DNA from 3 places in the Rhizobium sp. CCGE531 genome. Region 1 is predicted to be linked to each of the others. Evidence: predicted binding sites of a transcription regulator. Region 1 holds the regulator's gene; each other region holds the start of a gene.
What was found. The regulator LexA, encoded in region 1, represses DNA repair genes until DNA is damaged. The targets are predictions, from matches to a motif close to TGTTCNNNNTGTGTTCNG.
Positions count from the first base shown of each region.

Region 2: the regulator LexA is predicted to act here: its motif matches at 1,767-1,784, upstream of dnaE (DNA polymerase III subunit alpha).
Region 3: the regulator LexA is predicted to act here: its motif matches at 1,484-1,501, upstream of CCGE531_RS19385 (metallopeptidase family protein).

Region 1 is NZ_CP032684.1:1,928,434-1,936,041, forward strand. Features, by position in the region: gene CCGE531_RS09395 (LpxI family protein) at 1-797, shown strand, start outside; gene lpxB (lipid-A-disaccharide synthase) at 794-1,975, shown strand; gene gltA (citrate synthase) at 2,002-3,291, opposite strand; gene CCGE531_RS09410 (ComEC/Rec2 family competence protein) at 3,582-6,035, shown strand; gene lexA (transcriptional repressor LexA) at 6,016-6,738, opposite strand; gene CCGE531_RS09420 (VOC family protein) at 7,161-7,608, shown strand, end outside.
Region 2 is NZ_CP032684.1:1,521,167-1,528,774, reverse strand. Features, by position in the region: gene dnaE (DNA polymerase III subunit alpha) at 1-1,530, opposite strand, end outside; gene CCGE531_RS07485 (hypothetical protein) at 1,887-2,480, shown strand; gene CCGE531_RS07480 (DUF5680 domain-containing protein) at 2,560-3,027, shown strand; gene CCGE531_RS07475 (ABC transporter ATP-binding protein) at 3,035-3,718, opposite strand; gene CCGE531_RS07470 (lipoprotein-releasing ABC transporter permease subunit) at 3,733-5,043, opposite strand; gene proS (proline--tRNA ligase) at 5,070-6,392, opposite strand; gene CCGE531_RS07460 (DUF1467 family protein) at 7,018-7,293, opposite strand; gene mce (methylmalonyl-CoA epimerase) at 7,496-7,608, opposite strand, start outside.
Region 3 is NZ_CP032684.1:3,994,618-4,002,225, forward strand. Features, by position in the region: gene CCGE531_RS19375 (DNA polymerase Y family protein) at 1-425, opposite strand, end outside; gene CCGE531_RS34820 (hypothetical protein) at 466-1,461, opposite strand; gene CCGE531_RS19385 (metallopeptidase family protein) at 1,739-2,176, shown strand; gene CCGE531_RS19390 (DUF1737 domain-containing protein) at 2,230-2,436, opposite strand; gene CCGE531_RS19395 (CoA ester lyase) at 2,458-3,399, opposite strand; gene CCGE531_RS19400 (hypothetical protein) at 3,511-3,747, shown strand; gene leuD (3-isopropylmalate dehydratase small subunit) at 3,942-4,550, shown strand; gene CCGE531_RS19410 (sugar phosphate isomerase/epimerase family protein) at 4,977-5,795, shown strand; gene leuB (3-isopropylmalate dehydrogenase) at 6,125-7,237, shown strand; gene lpxE (lipid A 1-phosphatase LpxE) at 7,397-7,608, shown strand, end outside.

The DNA of each region.
Region 1 (7,608 bases):
CCCGCCAGGCCGGTGAAAATCCCGTCATCATCGCATTAACGGATGAGGCTGATCGGGACTGGTCCGCCTTTGATCATGCCAATCTCGGTGTCGGCAACTTCGCGGGCCTGGAGGCGATGTTCCGCCGTCATGGCGTGGACCGCGTCGTGATGTCGGGCGGTGTCGCGCGTCGTCCGCCCTGGCGCGAGATCCATCCGACGTGGCGTGTGATCAAAGAATTGCCCCTGACTATCCGCACGCTTCTTTCCGGCGGCGACAATGCCGTGCTGCAAATGGTCATCCGCTTGATCGAAGCCGGCGGCGTTCAAGTCGTTGGAGCGCATGAAATTGCGCCCGATCTGCTGGCGACCACCGGTCCGCTCGGCCGCCACTCGCCGTCCGCAGAGGATTTGCGCGATATCGCGCAAGGTGCGAAGGCCGCCGATGCGCTGGGGTTGCTGGATGTCGGTCAGGGCGCCGTCAGCGTCGGTGGGCGTGTCGTCGCGCTGGAAGGCGCGGAGGGCACGGACAAGATGATCGAGCGGGTTGCCGAACTGCGCGCGGCGGGGCGCATCTCGACGCGCCGGCGGGGCGTGCTCGTCAAGCTCTGCAAGCCGCAACAGGATGTCCGGGCCGACCTGCCGTCCATAGGGGTGTCTACGGTGTCGAACGCCAGGAAAGCCGGTCTCGCCGGCGTCGCCGTCGAAGCGGGGAGAGCGCTGATCCTCGATCGGCAGGCTGTCATCGCCGCCGCGGACGAAGCCGGCATTTTCGTTTGTGGCATCGATCGTGGCTTGAGCGCGGAGGGCTTCATGTGAGCGGTGCGCCTTTGAAACTTGCCGTCGTTGCCGGCGAGGTTTCCGGCGATCTGCTGGGGGGCGATCTCGTTGCATCCCTGAAGAGTCGTTACGACGGCCCCGTCGAGCTGATGGGCGTCGGCGGCGAGGCATTGGAAGCGCAGGGCTTGCGCTCGCTCTTCGACTATTCCGAATTGTCGATCATGGGCTTCATCCAGGTCATCAAGCGTCTGCCGAAGCTGCTTGCCCGCATCCGGCAGACGGCCGAAGCCATCATTGCCGCAAAGCCTGACGTGCTTCTCATCATCGATAGCCCTGATTTCACCCATCGCGTCGCGAAGAGGGTGCGCAAGGCTCTGCCTGATCTTCCGATCGTCAATTATGTTTGCCCCAGCGTCTGGGCGTGGAAGGAATATCGCGCGCAGAAGATGCTCGCCTATGTCGACCATGTACTGGCCGTGTTGCCGTTCGAACCCGCCGCGATGCAGCGCCTGGGCGGTCCGGCCACGACCTATGTCGGCCATCGGCTGACGGTGGATGCCAACCTGCTGGAGGCGCGTCGCCGGCGCGCTTTGCGCAGCACGACTGCCGCCGATGCTAAGATGACAGTCCTTCTTCTCCCGGGATCGCGCGCTTCGGAAATCCGCCAACTTCTTCCAGTTTTTGAGCGGGCTACCGAAGAGCTTAGTCGGCGAAATGACGATGTCCGCTATCTGCTGCCGACGGTGCCGAAGCAAGAAGCCCTCGTGCGTTTGCTTCTCGAAAATTGGAGCGTCAAACCGGAAATCCTCGTCGGTCAGGAGGCGAAATGGGAGGCTTTTGGACAGGCTGATACCGCCATGGCCGCATCAGGCACCGTGATCTTGGAGTTGAGCCTTGCTGGCATTCCCGTGGTTTCGGCCTATAAGACGGAGTGGCTGGCCAGGTTCGTGATGTCGCGCATCAAGGTATGGTCGGCGGCCCTGCCGAACCTGATTGCCGACTACGCCGTGGTGCCGGAACTCATCAACGATGTTTTGCGGCCCGGCCTGCTGGCTCGTTACATGGAGCGCCTGTCGAACGATACTCCCGAGCGCGCCGCGATGCTTGTGGGCTACGATCTCGTCTGGCACCGAATGCAAACGGAGGAGCCGCCGGGCGACAAGGCGGCGGCGATTCTCCTGGATGTTTTGTCCCATAAAAAAACCGGTCATCTCTGACCGGTTTTTTGTTTCAATTCCGAAGCTTAGCGCTTGGAAACAGGCACATATTCGCGCAGCGGTGCGCCGGTATAGAGCTGGCGCGGACGGCCGATGCGCTGATGCGGATCCTCGATCATTTCGTTCCACTGAGCGATCCAGCCGACGGTGCGGGCGAGAGCGAACAGAACGGTGAACATGGTCGTGGGGAAGCCGAGAGCCTTCAGCGTGATGCCGGAGTAGAAGTCGACGTTCGGATAGAGCTTCTTCTCGATGAAATATTCATCCGTCAGAGCGATGCGTTCGAGCTCGATTGCGATGTCGAGCAGCGGATCGTCCTTGATGCCGAGTTCGCCGAGAACCTCATGCGCCGTCTTCTGCATGATCTTGGCGCGCGGATCGTAGTTCTTGTAAACGCGGTGACCGAAGCCCATCAGGCGGAACGGATCGTTCTTGTCCTTGGCGCGGGCGATGTACTCCGGAATGCGGTCGACGGAGCCGATCTCGCTGAGCATGTTCAGTGCTGCTTCGTTGGCGCCGCCGTGCGCCGGACCCCAGAGGCAGGCGATGCCCGCTGCAATACAGGCGAACGGATTGGCGCCGGAAGAGCCTGCCAGGCGAACCGTCGAGGTCGAAGCGTTCTGCTCATGGTCGGCATGCAGGATGAAGATGCGGTCCATGGCGCGGGCGAGCACCGGATTGACGACATAATCTTCGCACGGAACGGCAAAGCACATGCGCAGGAAGTTCGACGCATAGTCGAGATCGTTCTTCGGATAAACGAAAGGCTGGCCGATATGGTACTTGTAGGCCATGGCGGCGAGCGTCGGCATCTTGGCGATCATGCGCAGGCTTGCGACCATGCGCTGATGCGGATCGGTGATGTCGGTCGAGTCGTGATAGAAGGCGGAGAGCGCGCCGACGCAGCCGCACATGACGGCCATCGGATGCGCGTCGCGGCGGAAGCCGGTGAAGAAGCGCGACATCTGCTCGTGCACCATCGTGTGGTGGGTCACGCGATAGTCGAAGTCCTTCTTCTGCGCTGTCGTCGGCAGCTCGCCGTAGAGAAGAAGGTAGCATACTTCCAGGAAATCGCCGTGTTCGGCCAGCTGATCGATTGGATAGCCGCGATGCAGCAGAACGCCTTCGTCGCCATCGATATAAGTGATGCTGGACTCGCACGATGCGGTCGAGGTGAAGCCAGGATCGTAAGTAAACGTGGAGGTGTTCTTATAAAGGGCACCAATATCAATGACACTCGGGCCGATGGTTCCGGTCTTGACCGGCAGGTCGACCGTCTTTTCACCCCAAGTTAGTTTCGCGCTTTGTTCCGTCATGCTGATCCTCCAAGATTTGGCGGGATTGACGCCATAAAAAGCGCCAAAAGGTTAAGCGACTACCGACTAGCTATATGATCCAGAGCCTAATGCCAAGTTATCCTAGTGCCGAATTGTGCATTGCAGTATCAACTTTTGGGCACTGCAGCAGCGTCACTGATCGTGCCGCGTCGGGAAACCGGCTCAATTTGGTCTCTCTCATGACGATTTCGGTTGAAATCACCAGATAGTGACGGCAAAAATCGCGCAAAAGCTGTGGTTTTACGCGGGGGCGGCGGCGGGTGCCTAATTTGGAGGCAGCGGAGCAGCGGGAAGATGGTCGGGATGTCGCTGCGCCTCCGCAGCTTCGTCCTGCTGTTGCGACGATTGTGCTCCGCGCCAAGGCACCGCAAGGGGAGCGGACGCAGGATCTGGCGCCGCTGACATCGCGCTTCCTTTTGATCGCGGGCCGCATTCGAGGCAGTATTGCCCGGCTGGTCGAAGAGGAGGCTTCACATGGCCGGGCCGTCCTTTTCGCGCCGATCTATATGGGTCTCGGTGCGATCTTCTGGTTTGAAGCTGGCAGCGATCCGCCGCCGCAAGCCGTGCTTGCGGGCCTGTTTGTCTTTGCCGCTAGCTTCGCGCTCCGGCGAGAAGCGGGGAGGCTGTTTCGCCACCTTCTTTTCGCCGGCATGCTAATTTGTCTCGGTATGACACTGGCTCAATGGGAAAGCTGGCGGGCTTCCACTGTCATGCTCGACTCTGCGGTGACGACGACCGTCACCGGCAGGATCGAGCGACGCGAATCCTATGACAATGGAGGCTGGCGCTATGTCGTCCGGGTCGAGGCAACGGAAAAGCCCACAATTCGCCGTTCGCCGGAACGGATCACGATCTTCGTCCGCAAGCAGGTGGAGCCGTTTAACCTCGGTGATCGGATGCAGGGCAGGGCGCGTCTGACACCGCCGGCAGGACCGGCACTGCCAGGCCTCAACGATTTCGCCTTCAGCTCCTATTTCAATGGCATCGGTGCGAACGGTTTCGCCTACGGCACCCCGACCCGATTGTCCCCGTCTGGTGATAATCTCGCGGAGCCGCTGCTGGATAAGGCCGATATCTGGCTTGCTGGCCTGCGCAACAGCATTGGCGACCGGATCAGGGAAACCTTGCCGGGAGATACGGGCGCCTTTGCCGCAGCGCTCGTCACCGATGAGCGACGTGCGATCTCCAAGGATACGACCGAGTCGCTGCGAATTGCCGGTCTCACCCATATCATTGCAATTTCAGGGCTGAACATGGCGCTGTCGGCCGGCATCTTCTATATCGGCCTGCGCTATCTGTTCAGTTTGTTTCCGGGAGTTGCGCAGGCCTGGCCGACCAAGAAGTTCGCGGCCTTCGGCGCGCTTTTGACGGTAACGGCCTATTACCTTATTTCCGGCTTCGGCGTATCCGCCGAGCGCGCTTTCATCATGATGGCGATCATGCTGGTGGCCGTGCTTTTCGATCGGCCGTCGCTCAGCCTTCGCAATGTCGCCCTATCCGCCATCGTCATCCTCGTTCTGTCGCCGTCGCAGGTGCTTGGTCCAAGCTTTCAGATGTCCTATGCAGCGACGCTGGCGCTGGTGTCGGGCTATTCGCTATGGAAACGACGGCGGCATCGCGAAAACATTCTCTCGCGGATCCGTCTGCTAAGCCCGCTGCTGTTTGTCTCGCGCTTCTTCGGCGGCGTGTTGTCGACCTCGTTCATCGGCGGCGCATCGACGGCCATCTTCTCGATCGAGCATTTTCATCGGCTGGCGACATATGGTCTCGCCGCCAACCTCGCAGCCATGCCGGTCGTCTCCTTCATCGTCATGCCCTTTGGCATGGTGGCAATGCTGCTCATGCCCTTCGGCTTGGACGGGCCGTTTTGGAAAGTCACCGGAGAGGGACTGGAACTCGTCATCCTGATCGCCAAAACCGTGGCTGGCTGGGGAGGCGACATCACCTTCGGCCGCCAGCCAGCCTGGCTGCTGCCGATCTTCATTGCCGGCTTCCTGATCATGACCATGCTGCGGACCCGGCTTCGCCATTTGGGCCTGCTGTTGCTGCTCTCATCCACCGGCGTGGCGGCATTCGGCTCCGGCGTGCCGAAGCCGGATCTGATGATTTCCGAGGATGGTGTCCTGGTTGCGCTGCGGCAGGACGATATACTCGCCACAAATCGCGAAAGGCCGCAGGCTTTCATTTTCGAACAATGGCGGAAGGCACTGGTCGCAACCGAACATCAGCCGCCCACCATTCTCCCTGGCGATAGCCGGCTTCCGCAGATCAACAAGACGACCGATCGCCATCGCCGGTTAAGCGGGGAAGAGCAGAATGCTGTGCGCAAGGCAATGGAAGAAGCGCTCGACAGGACGATGCAGGGAAGCTTCGCCTGTCAGAAAGGCGCATGGTGCGTGGCGATGCTTGATAACGGCGCCATGTTGGTCACCATCGAAAATGCCGCCTATCTGCCGCCGGCTTGCGATACTGCAAACATCGTCGTGACGCCGATCCGGCTGCGGCTTGATCATTGCCGTTCCGGCGCAATGCTCATAACGGGCGCAACACTGCGAAGAACCGGCTCTCTTGAAATGACCCTCGGCGCCGATACGCCGATCATTTCCGCAGCATTCGAAAACCCTCGACGACCATGGACACGGCATCGAACTTACGATTGGCGCGCAGACAAGTCCGGCACGCCGATCGCGCCACAATCACCGGTCAGTGATAGCGCCGAATAAGGCCGACGAGCTTGCCTTGGACCTTGACGCGGTCCGGCCCGAAGATACGGGTTTCATAGGCGGGATTGGCGGCTTCCAGCGCGATGGAGGCGCCCTTGCGGCGGAAGCGCTTCAGCGTTGCCTCTTCGTCGTCGACGAGCGCAACGACGATATCGCCGGGATTGGCCGTCGTCGAATTGCGGATGATGACTGTGTCGCCATCGAAAATTCCGGCGTCGATCATCGAATCGCCCCTGACCTCGAGCGCATAATGCTCGCCGGAGCCGAGCATATCGGCGGGAACGGTAATGTCATGCGTATTGTTCTGAATGGCGGAAATCGGAACGCCGGCAGCGATGCGCCCCATGACCGGTACCGATACGGAACTATTGTGGTCGTCGTTCGCAACCTTTGCCGGGGCGGGCGGCGCGACCGGCTGAGGTTTGCCGAGGCTGCCCTCGATAACGCTCGGCGAAAAGCCGCGACGCGGCTGCAGGCTTGAATTATAGGCCTCCGGCAGCTTGATGACTTCGAGCGCCCGCGCCCTGTTCGGCAGGCGGCGGATGAAGCCGCGTTCCTCGAGCGCCGTGATCAGACGGTGAATGCCGGATTTGGATGCCAGATCCAGTGCGTCCTTCATCTCGTCGAAAGATGGCGGGACTCCCGACTCCTTCATCCGCTCGTGAATGAAGAGAAGCAGTTCCTGCTGCTTGCGCGTCAACATCGTCTTGGAACCCCAAATCAAGAAAAACCGTGAAACAAATCCAGAACGGACACTATATGTTCCATATGTGTTCCGCAAGTGCTTAAATTTCGGTAAAGCCTTGCCGGGCGGATCAAATAATTGCCGCCATCGAATGGATCGCCTGAAAACCCTTGAGAGTTATATCCGCGCTAATCCATCGATAAATATGAGAAATGCCGCTCTGTTCGTTTCGTGAACGCTTCAGGCCCATCTCCGGATCTTGATGTGCGGATGAAGACGACGATCCGCCGCATAAGCCGGCTACAGTTGAGAATCAGTGCGGTCCAGTTGCCAGGGTTGCGTCCGGTTTCCATTGTCGCGCGCCTTCACGGCTTGGTTTTCGTCTTGAATTCAGCTTTGTATGGGCGCAAATCTGCTTTTGCAGGCAAACAGGGGGAACCATGACTTTGTCGCCGCATCCGCTGGATCATCTCGTGCTGCCGACCGTCAACATCGCATTGGCGCGCGAACGGCTGGGCAAGCTCGGCTTCACGGTGGCGCCGGACGCCCGCCATCCGTTCGGCACCGAAAATGCCTGCGTCTTCCTTGCCGACAAGACCTATCTCGAACCTTTGGGCGTGGCATCCCAGGAGCAATGCGAGACGAGTATTGCCGACGGCAATGTCTTCGTTGCGCGTGACCAGGCCTATCGCTTCCGCGTCGCCGAGGATGGATTTTCGGCCGTGGTTTTCGGTACGGACGATGCCGTCGGCGATGACGAGCGTTTCAAGGTGGCGGCGATCTCGGCCGGACGCATGCTGGATTTCTCCCGGCAGATGAAGATGCCGGACGGAACGGAAACCACGGCCGGTTTTCGCCTCGCATTTGCGGCCGATCTGCGCGCGCCGG
Region 2 (7,608 bases), 410 kb from region 1:
CAGACGCGGTTCCTCCTCGATCGCCTTGCTGAGCGGGGTCGGGTTGGCGGGATTGTTCGGCACCAGCTTGCAGATCTTGTCGACCTGGCCATAGGGCATTTCGAGCACGCGGCCGACGTCGCGAAGGGCGGCGCGCGCCTGCAGCGAACCGAAGGTAATAATCTGCGCCACCTGCTCGCGGCCATATTTGGCTTGCACGTAGCGGATCACTTCTTCACGCCGGTCCTGGCAGAAGTCGATATCGAAGTCCGGCATCGAAACGCGTTCGGGATTGAGAAAGCGCTCGAAAAGCAGCGAGAAGCGCAGCGGATCGACGTCGGTGATGGTGAGCGCATAGGCGACCAGCGAGCCCGCGCCCGAGCCGCGGCCAGGGCCGACCGGGATATCATGCCGCTTGGCCCATTTGATGAAGTCGGCAACGATCAGGAAGTAGCCGGGGAATTTCATGCGCTCGATGACGCTGAGTTCGAATTCCAGCCGCTCGCGATATTCTTTCTCCTCGTAGCCCGGCGCCATGCCGAGCGAGGCGAGACGCTGGTCAAGCCCCTCGATAGCCTGGGCGCGCAACTCTGCCGTCTCGGCGCGTTCGGCCTCCTCCGCATCATCGGTGGCGCCGGTGAAACGCGGCAGGATCGGCTTGCGCGTATTCAGGATGAAGGAGCAGCGGCGGGCAATCTCGACCGTATTCTCCAGCGCCTCCGGCAGATTGGCGAAAAGTTTCGCCATGTCGGCACGGCTCTTCAGATAATGATCCGGCGTCAGGCGAAAACGCGTGTCGTCCGAGACGATGGCGTTATGAGCCACCGCCATCAGCGCGTCGTGGGCGTCGTAATCGTCACGCGTCGGGAAAAAGGCCTCGTTGGTCGCGACCAGCGGAATCTCATGCTCGTAAGCTAGCGCGATCATCTTCTGCTCGTGGCGGCGATCATAGGTGCCGTGGCGCTGCAATTCGAGATAGAGCCGATCGCCGAACAGCCGCTTCAGGGTCAGCAGGCGGGAGAGCGCCTGTGCCGCATGTCCCTCCTTCATTGCCATATCGACCGGGCCGGTCAGCGAGCCGGTCAACGCGATCATGCCCTCCGTGCCGATCTCCTCCAACCATGAGCTCGTGATGTGAATGGCGCCGTTGCTTTCGCCGCCGAGATAGGCGCGGCTGACCAGATCGACCAGGCGTTCATAGCCTTCTTCCGTGGCGGCAAGCAGCACGATGGACGGCAATTTGGCCAGCGCCTGTTGCGGCCCCCGCTTCTCGCTCTCGCCACCATCTTCCATGTCAATCGATACCTGACAGCCGATGATCGGCTGCAAACCCTCGTCCACCGCCTTCTGCGAGAATTCGAGGGCAACGAAAAGATTGTTGGTATCGGTAATCGCGATGGCCGGCTGGCTGTCGCTGGCAGCCTTGGCCAATATCTTCTTGAGCGGCAGTGCGCCCTCTAGCAGGGAATAAGCGGAATGAACCCTGAGGTGCACGAATTCCGGCATTTCGCCGGCCGGCGCCGCCGCGCCGCTGCCACCCATATCCGCCATCTCAAACCCTTCCGCATGCCCAAATGAATCGGCTGCATTTTCGACATTGCGGATCGTAAAGTCCAGAAGTTGCTCCCATCAAAAGCGGGAGCAGCATGTGCATACAGGGGATAAAACTCACATCGCCATCATGATGAGGGAAAAGCTGGCAACGAACATGACGATGGAGGTGAATGCTGCAACGTCTCGAATGATATCGGTCATTTACGCGCTCCTTACTCGTTATGTTTCTTTTTTGTTCCATTTTTGTTCCAGAGTCAATAGCAGCATCAATAAATTTCATCACGCGACTTTCTCGCTCTCCAATGGACGCCGGAACAGCCCGGCGCTATTGAGGTGCGAACAGGGAGATCACGATGAAATTACTTGCCTGCGCTCTCATTCTGCTTTCGCTTGCAACCACGGCCCGCGCCGAAGACGCCGGCGCGCCCGGCCGCATCATCGATGCCGCGATCGGCGACTGGAACAAGGACGGCAAACCGGATCTCGCCCTTCTGGTGGCGCCCGCCTCGGACGATCAGGCCGATAATCCGATCGGCATCCATATCTACCTGCGCGATGACGAACACTCCTTGCTGAAGCTCGCCGTAAGCGCTCCGAACAAAATATGGGGCAGCGTCGAGCCTGGTGGGATGGTCGGCCAGGAACCCTCGATTTCAGCCTTGCCGAACGGTTCTCTCGCGATCGCCTCGCAGAACGACGCCATCGGTCGTGATCGCTGGCAACAGACGCTGACGCTTGCCTATCGCAACAGCAACTTCGTGGTGGCCGGTTACACCTATGGTTCCCGCGATACACTCGAACCGGACAACAGTCACACCTGCGACTATAACGTATTGACCGGCAAGGTGACGAAGGACGGCAAGACGCTGAAGGCCGAAGCGAGGACCGTCAACATTCAGGATTGGCAGGACGATTTGGGCCAGAAAGCCTGCGAAAGCGGCCATTAATCCAGTTTGTTCTCTTTTTGTTCTTTACAACCAGCGCATTGAATGGCATCGTGCCCACTCATCAAAACTGGAGAGGGTCATGCCGGATCTTGCCGAGCTGAACGGTTTTATTGTCATCGCCAAGGCGGAGACCTATGTCGGCGATGGCGAGAGGCTGCCGTCCTGCCGCAGCGGGTCGCATGACATCGGCTACGCAAACGGCCGCTGGCGCTATCTCGACAGCTATTTCGGCGGCACGGATTTCGCCGGACAAGAACTGGTCTGGCATGACGACGAGCCAGTCTGGGCCATGAATTATTTCGGCCATATCATCGAGCCAGATCTGATCGACGGCACCCGCGCCGGCATGGTCATCAAGTCGGCGCTGCTGCGCCTCTATCTGGATGAAAAGCGCTTTCTCGGCGGCTTCGAGTTCGAGCACGCCTATGGTCGCTATATCGATCGCAGCACGGGCGATTGCCACCACTTCATCGGCCATGAGGCAATCATGGTCGGGGAGCGCAAGGCCTACGAACTGGATTATCGTGGTGGCCTGATCGTTTCGTAGCGAGCAATCAAACCTCGACCACCTTGCCGTCGCTCAGGGTGACGCGGCGATCCATGCGGGCGGCGAGTTCGTGATTGTGGGTGGCGATCAGGGCCGCAAGACCCGATTGACGCACCAGCGCTTCCAGCGCATCGAAGACGTAATGCGCGGTCGCTGGATCGAGGTTGCCGGTCGGCTCGTCCGCCAACAGCACCAGCGGGGCGTTGGCGACGGCGCGGGCGATCGCGACGCGCTGCTGCTCGCCGCCGGACAGTTCGGCCGGGCGATGATCGGCGCGGTGACCGATACGCATGTAGTCGAGAAGCTGGGCGGCGCGCGCGCTTGCATCCTTGCGCGAAAGGCCGGAAATGAGCTGCGGCATCATGATGTTTTCGAGCGCTGAGAACTCGGGCAACAGATGATGGAACTGATAGACGAAACCGATCTCGCCGCGGCGCACGGCCGTGCGCTTTTCATCGGACAAGGCTTCGCAGGCCTGGCCGTTGACGACCACCTCACCACCATCGGGATGCTCCAGCAGGCCGGCCACATGCAGCAGCGTCGACTTGCCCGTGCCTGAAGGCGCCACCAGCGCGACGATCTCGCCGCTGTGCAAGGCAAAATCGGCCCTCTTCAGGATCGACAGCCGCGTCTCACCGTGCCCGTAATGACGCTCCACGCCCGAGAGCTGGAGAACGACGTTGCGTTTCATCAAATGCGGATTCCTTATTCGTAGCGCAGCGCCTGCACCGGATCGAGCCGCGAGGCACGCCAGGCCGGAAAGATCGTAGCAAGGAAGGAAAGTGTCAGCGCCATCACGACGACGGAGACGGTCTCGCCGAGATTCATCTGGGCCGGCAATTTGCTGAGGAAATAGACTTCCGGATTGAAGATCACGGTGCCCGAAATCCAGGAGAAGAACTGACGGATGGACTCGATGTTCAAGCAGACGACGACGCCGAGGATCACACCCGCAAGCGTGCCGACGACGCCGATGGCCGCACCCGTCATGAAAAAGATGCGCATGATAGCGCCTGACGTCGCGCCCATGGTGCGCAGGATGGCGATATCGCTGCCCTTATCCTTCACCAGCATGATCAGGCCGGAGATGATGTTCAAGGCGGCGACGAGGACGATCAGCGTCAGGATCATGAACATGGTGTTGCGCTCGACCTGCAAAGCCGAGAAGAAGGTGGCGTTGACCTGCCGCCAGTCGGTCAGGAAGATCTGACGCCCAGCTGCTTCCTCGATCTTCGGCCTCAGCTCGTCTACATCGTCCGGATTGGTGATGAAAAGTTCGATTTTCTCGACGATGCCTTCGGCGTTGAAGAAGACCTGTGCTTCCTCCAGCGGCATGAAGACGACGGAGGAATCATATTCCGACATGCCGACTTCGAAGAGACCCGCGATCGTGTATGCCTTGACGCGCGGATTGACGCCGAAGGGTGTGACATCGCCGTCCGGCGCCGTCAACGTAATCTGATCGCCGACCGTCAGGCCCAATTGCCGCGCGAGACGGCTGCCGATCAGCACGCCCTGCCCCGACGCGAAGCCGACCATGTCACCGGAAACGATGTGATCCGAAACGGTTTTGAGCTTCGTCAGATCCTCCGCGCGGATACCGCGCACCAGGGCGCCGGTGCCTGAGCCACCGCGGCCGGAGGCAAGCGTCTCGCCCTCGACCAACGGCAAGGCCATGGTGACGCCGGAGACGGCAGCAAACTTCTTTGCCAGCTCGGCATAATCATTCAGCGGCGAATCGATAGGCTGTACAACGACATGACCGTTGAAGCCGAGGATCTGCTTGAAGAGTTCGGCGCGGAAACCGTTCATGACGGCCATGACGATGATCAGCGCCGCGACGCCCAGCATGATGCCGATCAGCGAGAAGCCGGCAATGACCGAAATCGAAGCCTCCTTGCGCCGGGAGCGAAGATAGCGCCAGGCGACAAGCCGTTCGAATCCGGAAAACGGACGAGACGATGGGCCGGCCTTGAACGAATTTTCCTGCTGTTCCACTGCCGCACTCACCGCCATTCGCCTTCCATCCTATCTATCGCCGATCAGCCGGCCAGCCGCTTGATCGCCGCCTCGACCGTCATCGTCTCGCGAGCGCCGGTCTTGCGGTCCTTCACTTCTACTTCGCCGCTCGCGATCGAACGCGGGCCGACGATGATCTGTACCGGCACGCCGATCAGATCGGCGGTCGCGAACTTCGTTCCGGCGCGCTCGTCACGATCGTCGTAGAGCACGTCACTGCCGGCCTTCGACAGCGCGGCATAGACCGTTTCACAAGCGTCATCACAAGCCTGATCGCCGGCCTTCATATTGATCACCACGACATCAAACGGCGCGACCGAATCCGGCCAGATGATTCCGTTCTCATCATGCGATGCTTCGATGATGGCGGGAACAAGGCGGGTCGGGCCGATACCGTAAGATCCCATGTGGACAGGATGTTCCTTGCCGTCCGGACCCTGCACCTTGGCGCCCATCGGCTCGGAGTATTTCGTGCCGAAATAGAAGATGTGACCGACCTCGATACCGCGCGCGGAGAGGCGCTCGCCTTCCGGAATAGCATTGAAGGCGGCTTCGTCGTGCATTTCGGAGGTGGCCGCATAAAGCGAGGTCCACTTGTCGAAGATGCCCTTGAGGCCGGCAACATCATCGAAATTCGTATCTTCGCCGGGAATGTCAAAATTGACGAAATCCTTGTGGCAGAAGACTTCGGACTCGCCGGTATCGGCGAGAATGATGAATTCGTGGCTGAGATTGCCGCCGATCGGACCGGTATCGGCGCGCATCGGGATCGCCCTGAGACCGAGGCGATCGAAGGTACGCAGATATGCCGTGAACATCTTGTTGTAGGCAATCACAGCGCCTTCCTGCGTCAGATCGAAAGAATAGGCATCCTTCATCATGAATTCGCGCGAGCGCATCGTGCCGAAACGCGGGCGGATTTCATCGCGGAACTTCAGCTGGATATGATAGAGGTTCAGCGGCAGGTCCTTGTAGGACTTGACGTAGGACCGGAAGATGTCGGTGATCATCTCCTCGTTGGTCGGGCCGTAGAGCATCGGTCGGTCCTGCCGGTCCTTGATGCGCAGCATCTCCTTGCCGTAAGCGTCGTAGCGGCCGCTTTCCTGCCAAAGCTCGGCGGACTGCAGCGTCGGCATCGAGAGCTCGATGGCGCCGGCACGGTTCTGCTCCTCGCGGATGATCTTGTTGACCTTGTCGAGCACGCGCTTGCCCAATGGCAGCCAGGAATAGATGCCCTGCGACTGCTGACGGATCATGCCGGTGCGCAGCATGAGCCGATGGGAAACAATTTCAGCCTCCTTAGGATTTTCCTTCAGAATGGGCATGAAGTAACGAGACAGACGCATGACGCTTGTTCCAGATGGTTTGACGTTCCGCTCTCCGCGGAATCGTTAGCAAATTATGTACTGGAGGCAGTTCATAACTGCTTCGACGCTGGAAGGAAACCCGCATTCTGTAATAGAAGAATTTGGCAAACGCCCGGAAATACAGGCGATACAGCCTATTTCCGATGTTTCGAATAAGCGCATGTTTATAAGGATTTACGACGGAAATCCGTCAACAGAAAAATTCTGCGCGACTGTAGCAAAAAAGCAAAAAAAAGGATGACAAAGCTCAATGTTTGAGCTAATTTTAGCTCACAAAAGAGGCAAGAAGGCTAAATTCTTGCCGTTTCGCGGTCAAGTCTTGGGAGGATCAGATCTTAGGCGCGTTCGCTCGCTGCCCCGGCAACGGATAAGGATCACGCGATACTTTAAAACAAGGCTTATAGCCTTGTTTTTTTTTGCTTTCTCAGCCCGATCTTCTACCCATCAGGCCCTTCTAGCGAGAAAGCCTTCCCAGCCCTTCAGCCAAAATACGACAGGCGGACTTGAGATTCTTTGCTCCACCCACATGACAGGCGTGTGACAGATTGATGGCGATTACGGGGCACGCGGCCTGGCGCAGCTTTTACACTACTATTTCTATAGATCACTTATAGCTTGGAACGATCTGGGGAATGGAATCTATACTCAGCCCGAAGTAATGCGAGGCGACATACCAGGCGCCATAGATGAGAGCCGACACCAGCGTCGTGACGAGAACTACCCGCCAGGCTCGAAACTTCGTCGGGGCGCTTTCGACAGTACCGAGAACCACATGTTCGTCCTCGGCCTGTGTGCGCAGGCCGAACGGCAGGACGGCGAAAAGCGTAATCCACCAGATGACGAAATAAATGGCGAAACTGGCGATGATCTGCTGGGCCATCATGCTCCCTTCGAGACGCGTTGCTCGTCTCTTCCTCTTCCGAGCTGCTTATAGGGGCAAAGCAATCGTCTTTCAAAGCGCCGATCAGCGTTTTATCGCATGGTTCCTCAGGCCGGAATCTGTTTGGGGATAAGATTATACAGCAAATTTAATGTGTTACAGCATCCTGAGCGCGTCATATCCGACGCGCGGCGCTGTAATGTCACATTTGCTCAAGCTCGATCAGGGTGCCGAAGAAATCCTTGGGGTGCAGGAAGAGTACGGGGTTGCCATGCGCGCCGATTTTGGGCTCGCCATTTCCCAGCACGCGCGCGC
Region 3 (7,608 bases), 2.0 Mb from region 1:
CCGAGCCTCAGCGAAGCCACGGGCAGCGGCGCCAAGGCCTCTTCCATGGCTTTCGGAGGAACAACACGGCTTTCCTCAAAACGGGCGACCGCCCAGGACAGGCCGGGCGCGGAGGAAATGGCGCCGCGCACATCGAGCCCCAGCCGGGAAATCCGGATCAATATATCCTCGAGCAGCGCCTCTTCGCCGCCGAAAAGATGGGCGCAGCCGGTAATATCGAGAAAAAGGCCATCCTTGCCGTCGATCGCCACCAGCGGCGTGTAGCGGTCGCACCAGTCAGCGATCGCTTCCAAAAGCTTGCGGTCCGCGGCGGGATCCTCCTCGACGACATCGAGATCGGGACAGATCGCCTTTGCCTCGGCCACACCCTGCCCCTGCTTCAGGCCGATCATCTCCGCACGCTCGTTGAGCGCGGTGAGCCGCATGGCATTGTTGAGCTTGCCGGCACAGGCGAGCGGCGGCGCTTCAAGCCTGCCTGTCGAACGCCAGGAGAGACCCCAGCGCTTGCGTGCGATGCGGTCGGTCGGCAGATGCGGGAAGGTCAGCGCCAGAATGCGCTGCGTATTCGCCGGGAAGGGCAGGGCGTTGAGCGTCGGGGACAGGGGCAAAGCGGCGGTCATGGGCATTCCACTCCAGGGTTATGGAAAGAGGCGCCGGGTTGTGGCTCTTTTCCAAGGTCAGACGAAAGGCCGGATGACCGATGCTGCCGCCAAGCACCGATCCGTCCGGCAGGGGCCGCGCCAGCGCCGGCGCGGGTTCGACGGAAAAGCGGAAGAGGGCGCTGCTCGCTTCCTCCTCGCCTCCCTGTCGCAACAGAAACAAGGGCCGCCCCGCCGCCTTGGCTCTCAGCGCCAGCCGCCGGCTTTCGGTCAGGCCGAAACGCGAGGGATTGCCGCGCACTTCCAGAATGACGAGAGCAAAGGCAGCACTCCCAAGCGCCGCCTCCGCCACCCAGAGCGCGTCTTCCAGCCTGCGCGGGGAAGCCTGCAGGAAAGCCTCGGGCTCCAGCCCGAAATTCCTGATGCCAATGGCATAGGGCAGGCCCGCCTCCATCGTGGCGACCGTATCGCCGATCCAGAGGATCGGAATTTTGGCCGCCTCTGCGCCTAAAGCTTGCGCATGCAGCCGCGCGGCAAGCGCAAGGGCAAAGCCGCTCGCCGCCCCCGCATCACGCAAGCCGAGGGAGCGGATTTCCGTCAGCGCATCGAGCGGCAGGCCGCCTTGCAGAGCGGCGTCGAGATCATCGACGCCGGTCGCAAGAAACGGCTGAGCAGGCTTAGCCTGAGCAGGCCCGGCTTGGGCAGGCAGTGGCTTTTCAATGCCTGCCGATCCCATGGCCGGCTTGGCCGCCGGCATCTCATGCGCCACTGCCGCCAGTGCCGGGATCGGCCTGCCTTCCAGTCGGGCAATGGTTTCACGCAGGGCAAAAAGCGTTTCCCGCGCCACGGCGGACTCGGCCATGACGTTAGCTCCAGATCGATAATGTTCCTGTTATGTTCTTATGGATTCCAGAGGTCGGGAAAAGAGTCAACACCCTTTTATAAGAAAATATTCCTTTGCCTCAGGCCGAATGGTTTTAGACCTATTCGGCCCAAAATCTGAATCCGCCCTAAAATCAAATAAATAGAGCATGATGTCGTCCGAAAACCGCTCTTACACTTTTCGGCATCACGCTCTAATCCGCTCTCGTAAAAGCCACGCAAAGTCTCTATATGACCAGCCAAGGAAGGAAGCATTCATGGCTCGCGTTGACCAGAGCGAAAACTGGCGGGATCGTCACTCGCCCTCCATCAGCACATTCGAATCTCTGGCAATGGAGGCCTATAGCCACCTACCGGAAGAATTTCGCTCGCTCACCGGCAACCTCATCATCCTCATCGAAGATTTCCCTGATGACGACGTGTTCGAGGACATGGCGCTCGAAACGCCCTTCGACCTGCTCGGCCTCTTCGAGGGTCGCGGCATATCGGAGCGTTACACCGCCCAAACCGGGGATATGCCGAACAAGATCCGTCTCTATCGCCGGCCGATCATCGATTACTGGGCGGAAAACGAGGAAACCCTCGGCGACATCATAACCCATGTCCTGATCCACGAGATCGGCCACCATTTCGGCCTGAGCGACGAGGACATGGAGCGCATCGAGGAGAGCGCCGAAGAGGCGACGGATCGCTGATACCAGCCGGACCGCAAGACGGCCGGGGAAGGGCGAAGAATTTCAGTCGCCGCTTACTGCTCCGAAAGCTTCATCTCCGGATCGTAGTCCTTGCCGGCCACGTTCTTGAGGACGGCCTGGCCGCACTGCATCTGGCCGGTCGTGGCATTGAAGGCATAGGTCGGCGAGCCCGACAGCTCCCAGCCCTTGTTCAGCGCCGCGGTCACCTTGTGGCAGAAGGACGCGTCGTCGGGACCGGTGAGGAAGCGATAGAGTTTCATCAAAGCATCTTTCGTAACGTATCAGCCCTCGCCCCGAGCCTGTCGAAGGGCGATGGAGCGCTGCTCGATCAGGTGAGCTTTATGAACCAGTCTTTCCGCCTGGACAAGGTGCAGCCGCTCCACCATTCGCCCGTTAAGGTTCACGACATTGAGAGCATCGGCACCCGGCTCGGCAAAGGCGGCAATGATGGCTTCGGCCTCGGCGATGGCTGTTACATCGGGGCCGAAATGCCGGTTGGCCGCTTCGATCTGGGTCGGATGGATCAGCATCTTGCCGGCAAAGCCCATGATGCGGCCCTGGCCGCATTCGGCCTCGAATGCTTCCGCATCCTTGAAATCGTTGAGGACGCTGTCGATGGCCTCGAGCCCATAGGCGCTGACAGCAAGCACCACCTGCATCAGCCAGGGCACGAGATAGGCGCGGCCGGGATGCGGCAGGACGCCCGTTTCCTTTCTGAGATCGTTGAGGCCGACGACGAAGCAATCGAGCCGGCTGCCCGCCGTGCGCCCGGCCTCGGCGATCGCGGCCGCATTCAGAATACCGCGCGGCGTCTCGATCATCGCCCAGATCCGCAGGCTTTCCGGCGCATCGGCCTCGGAGAGCCTGTCGCTGACATCAATCACGTCCTGCGGCTCGTCCACCTTGGGCAAGAGTACCGCATCCGGCTGCAGCTCCACCACCAGCGCCAGGTCCTCAGCGCCGAAATTGGAGGAAAGCGCATTGATGCGGATGATCCGCTCCTTGCCCGATAGCGGAGAAGCCGCGAAGAAGGCCCGCAAATTCTCCCGCGCCCCGGCCTTCTTTTCCGGCGAGACAGAATCCTCAAGATCGAAGATGACGGCGTCGCAATCGAGGCTCGTAAGCTTTTCGAGAGCGCGGCGATTGCTGGCGGGAACGCTCAAGACCGACCGACGCAGGCGGGCGGAACGGGAAGGGGAATTTTGGCTCGCGGATTGGCTCATTGTGCCGTTTTGCCGCGCTTTTAATCGCCAGGCAAGTCAACAAAAAGCCATGCTCCTCTTGCAGAGGGAAAGGAAGAGGACCACATTGCTGGGAGTAGAGAGGTCTCGACCATGCAGAATATCCGTTCCCTGTTCATCGCGCTTGCCGGTATCACCGTGTTTGCGGCCATGGCGTTGTTTACCGTTTCGGTCACGCTTGCCGTCGGCGGTATCCTGACCGTGCTCATGGCAGCCCGCGCGATTTCGCTGCGCATGAAGCCGGCACCGGTGCATGCCAAGACAAAGGCGAACGGCCAGCGCGAAATGCGCATCTGGAACGACGGTCGCGGCACCATCATCGACCTCTGAGGTTCAAGGCAGGGCAGGGGCGGCCCGGTATTGCCGGCCGCCGAAATCATTTGCCCATCCGGGCCTCGTCCTGAAGGACAGGCGAGCCAAAGTGGCGCCTTTTAGAGCATCTCCAAGATTCTCCTTCATTTCGGGCCGGATTTGCTCTATTGGCAGGATAATTCGTGCTTAGACGAGAATGAAGGCAGGACCCCATGGACAAGTTCGTGAAGTTGACCGGTGTCGCAGCACCCCTCCCGGTCGTCAATGTCGATACCGACATGATCATCCCGAAGGATTATCTGAAGACCATCAAGCGCACGGGCCTCGGCAAGGGGTTGTTCGCTGAAGCCCGCTACAATGAAGATGGCTCGCTGAACGAAGAATTCGTACTGAACAAGCCGGCCTACCAGAACGCCAAGATCCTCGTCGCCGGTGACAATTTCGGTTGCGGCTCCTCGCGCGAACATGCCCCCTGGGCACTGCTCGACTTCGGCATCCGCTGCGTCATATCCACAAGCTTCGCCGACATCTTCTACAACAACTGCTTCAAGAACGGCATCCTGCCGATCAAGGTCAGCCAGGAAGATCTCGACAAGCTGATGGACGATGCCTCGCGTGGCTCCAACGCCATCCTGACGGTCGATCTGGAAAACCTCGAAATCACCGGCCCGGACGGCGGCTCGCTCAAGTTCGAACTCGACGAGTTCAAGCGCCATTGCCTGCTGAACGGCCTCGACGATATCGGGCTGACGCTGGAAAAGGCCAAGGCGATCGACAGCTTCGAAAAGACGAACGCCGCATCGCACCCCTGGGCTGCCTGATCGGTTTATCCCTATTTTTGCATTTCGAAGCCGGGCCTTGCAGCCCGGCTTTTTTCATGCCGAAAAGGCCCCCCCTGCATGCGGGGAGAGGGCTGGGGTGAGGGGGGCTCAGGCCATCGACTTGATGGAAATCTATGATTTGTTTCGTACAGGAAGAGCGATAGGGCAGGCACCTTCCACCGTTTCTGCAGATCACCCATCGCAAATAGCGACAAGACTGCGCAACTATCGCCTTCGCAAACAGCCCCTCACCCTAACCCTCTCCCCGCAAGCGGGGAGAGGGGACTATTCCGCGAAAACAGCTCAGACACCGCCTTTTCCACCCGTTGTAATATGATCGACAAGAAGCGGGTCCATATAGGCCTGCCGAGGTTTTTCGGACCTCTCTCCCACCCCTAATTCCTCCCCACGCAATGGAGCCTCTCCATGACCTCGCTTCCCATTGTCGGCGCCGCCATGACGCTTGACGACGTCGAAATCCATCGCAACTGGCTGCTCGAAAAGCCGCGCGACCTGGAACTGCAGAGCTTCGTCGAAGCTGAAATCCTCAATGGCGACTGGGCCCCGCTGGCCGAGCGCGCCCGCAAGCTGCTCGCCGGCCACCAGGGCCGCCTTGGCATCCATGGCCCGTTCTGGGGCTTCGTCATCGCCTCGCAGGACCCGGATGTCCGCGCTGTCGTCTCCAGGCGCCTGCTGCAGGCGCTCGACGTCTGCGCCAATATCGGCGCCACGCAGATGGTCATCCATAGCCCCTATACGTCGTGGTCCTACAACAATCTCGACAACAACAAGGGCGAGCGCGAGAAGATCATCGAATATACGCATCTGACGCTGAAAGAAGCCGTCAAGCGCGCCGAAGATATCGGGCTCACCATGGTCATCGAGAATATCGAGGACAAGGATCCCCAAATCCGCGTCGGCCTCGCCGACAGCTTCAATTCGCCCGCCGTCGCTGTTTCCATCGACACCGGCCATGCCCATTATGCCCATGGCTACACGGGCGCTCCGCCGGTCGACTATTATGTCCACGCCGCCGGCAACCGCCTGCAGCATGTCCACCTGCAGGACGCGGACGGCTATGCCGACCGTCACTGGAGCCTCGGCGAAGGCAATATCCACTGGCGTGCCGTCTTTGCCGCCCTTGCCAAACTCGACAGCAATCCGCGTTTGATCATCGAGATCAAGGACAAGTCAAAGATCCCGGCATCATCAGCCTACCTCGCTTTGCTCGGACTGGCTGAGTAAGTCGCCGGAAGGGCGGGGGTCACAAGCCACCCGCCCTCGTGGTTCGAGACGGCCCTATGGGCCTCCTCACCATGAGGACTAACTCTCTCGCCCGACTCACAACTCACTCCGCCCTCATCCTGAGCCTGTCGAAGGATCAGGGCGGCCCATGACCGAGCAAAAAGATCAGCCCTCACCCTGAGGTGGCCCGCAGGGCCTTCGAAGTGTGAGGGCGGGTGATTGTCCGCAAAAGCCCGAAAACCGTACCGTTTCGGCTCCTTCCTCGCTTGAAAAGCCGCATTCGCAGGTCTAAAAACCCCGCAACTTTTTCTTTTCGCGGAGGCTTTCCCATGACAGTGCGCAATCTCTTCCTCCTGCCGGGCGACGGCATCGGCCCCGAGGCCATGGGCGAAGTCCGTAAGATCATCGCCTACATGAATGAGGCCAAGAACGCCGGTTTCGTCACCGACGAGGGCCTTGTCGGCGGCAGCGCTTATGACGCGCATGGAGCGGCGATCTCCGATGCCGACATGGCAAAGGCCATGGCGGCCGACGCCGTGCTCTTCGGCGCTGTCGGCGGCCCGAAGTGGGATGCGGTGCCCTATGAGGTGCGCCCGGAAGCCGGCTTGCTGCGCCTGCGCAAGGATCTGCAGCTGTTTGCCAACCTGCGCCCGGCCATCTGCTACCCGGCGCTGGCATCGGCCTCCTCGCTGAAGCCGGAGCTGGTCGACGGCCTCGATATCCTCATCATCCGCGAACTGACAGGCGGCGTCTATTTCGGCGAGCCGAAGGAAATCATCGATCTCGGCAATGGCCAGAAGCGCGGCATCGACACCCAGATCTACGACACCTACGAGATCGAGCGCATCGCCGGCGTCGCCTTCGAACTGGCGCGCACCCGCAACAACCGCGTCTGCTCGATGGAAAAGCGCAACGTCATGAAGTCTGGCGTGCTCTGGAACCAGGTCGTCACCGCGATGCACAAGGAAAAATATTCCGATGTGCAGCTCGAGCATATGCTGGCGGACGCCGGCGGCATGCAGCTCGTGCGCCAGCCGAAGCAGTTCGACGTCATCGTCACCGACAACCTGTTCGGCGACATGCTGTCCGACGTCGCCGCCATGCTCACCGGCTCGCTCGGCATGCTGCCATCCGCTTCGCTCGGCGCACCCGATGCCAAGACCGGCAAGCGCAAGGCGCTTTATGAGCCCGTGCATGGCTCGGCCCCTGACATCGCCGGCAAGGGCATCGCCAACCCGATCGCCATGATCGCTTCCTTTGCCATGTGCCTGCGTTACTCCTTCGGCCTGGTTTCCGAAGCCGATGCGCTGGAAAAGGCGATCGCCAACGTCCTCGACAGCGGCATCCGCACCGGCGACATCATGTCGGCCGGCAGCCGCCAGATCGGCACCGCCGAAATGGGCGACGCCATCCTGGCCGAATTCAAGGCCCTGTCGGCATAAATCACCTGAAATATTTCACGTGAAACACAAGACCCGCTCTGCGATGCAGCGCGGGTCTTTTACTGTTTGCAGCCTGAACACCACGCAGCGATCTTAAAAATACTGTTACAGGAGCCTGTTACTTGTCGAATTGATTGGAAATCAAAATGGGCGATGATTATGCAGGCAATCTTGACGTCTCTCGATAGGCGTTGGCGGCGAAGCGATGCGGCACTTGCACCGTCTCACTGGAAAATCTGCCTCTTTCTGACAGCCAATGCCGTGCTTCTCTCGGCGCTTCTGTTCGATTGGCCCGTTGGGGCAACCATCAAGGACGTTTCGCCGCCCCTTCACTTCTTCGGCAAAATGCTGACGGATTTCGGCGATTCCGA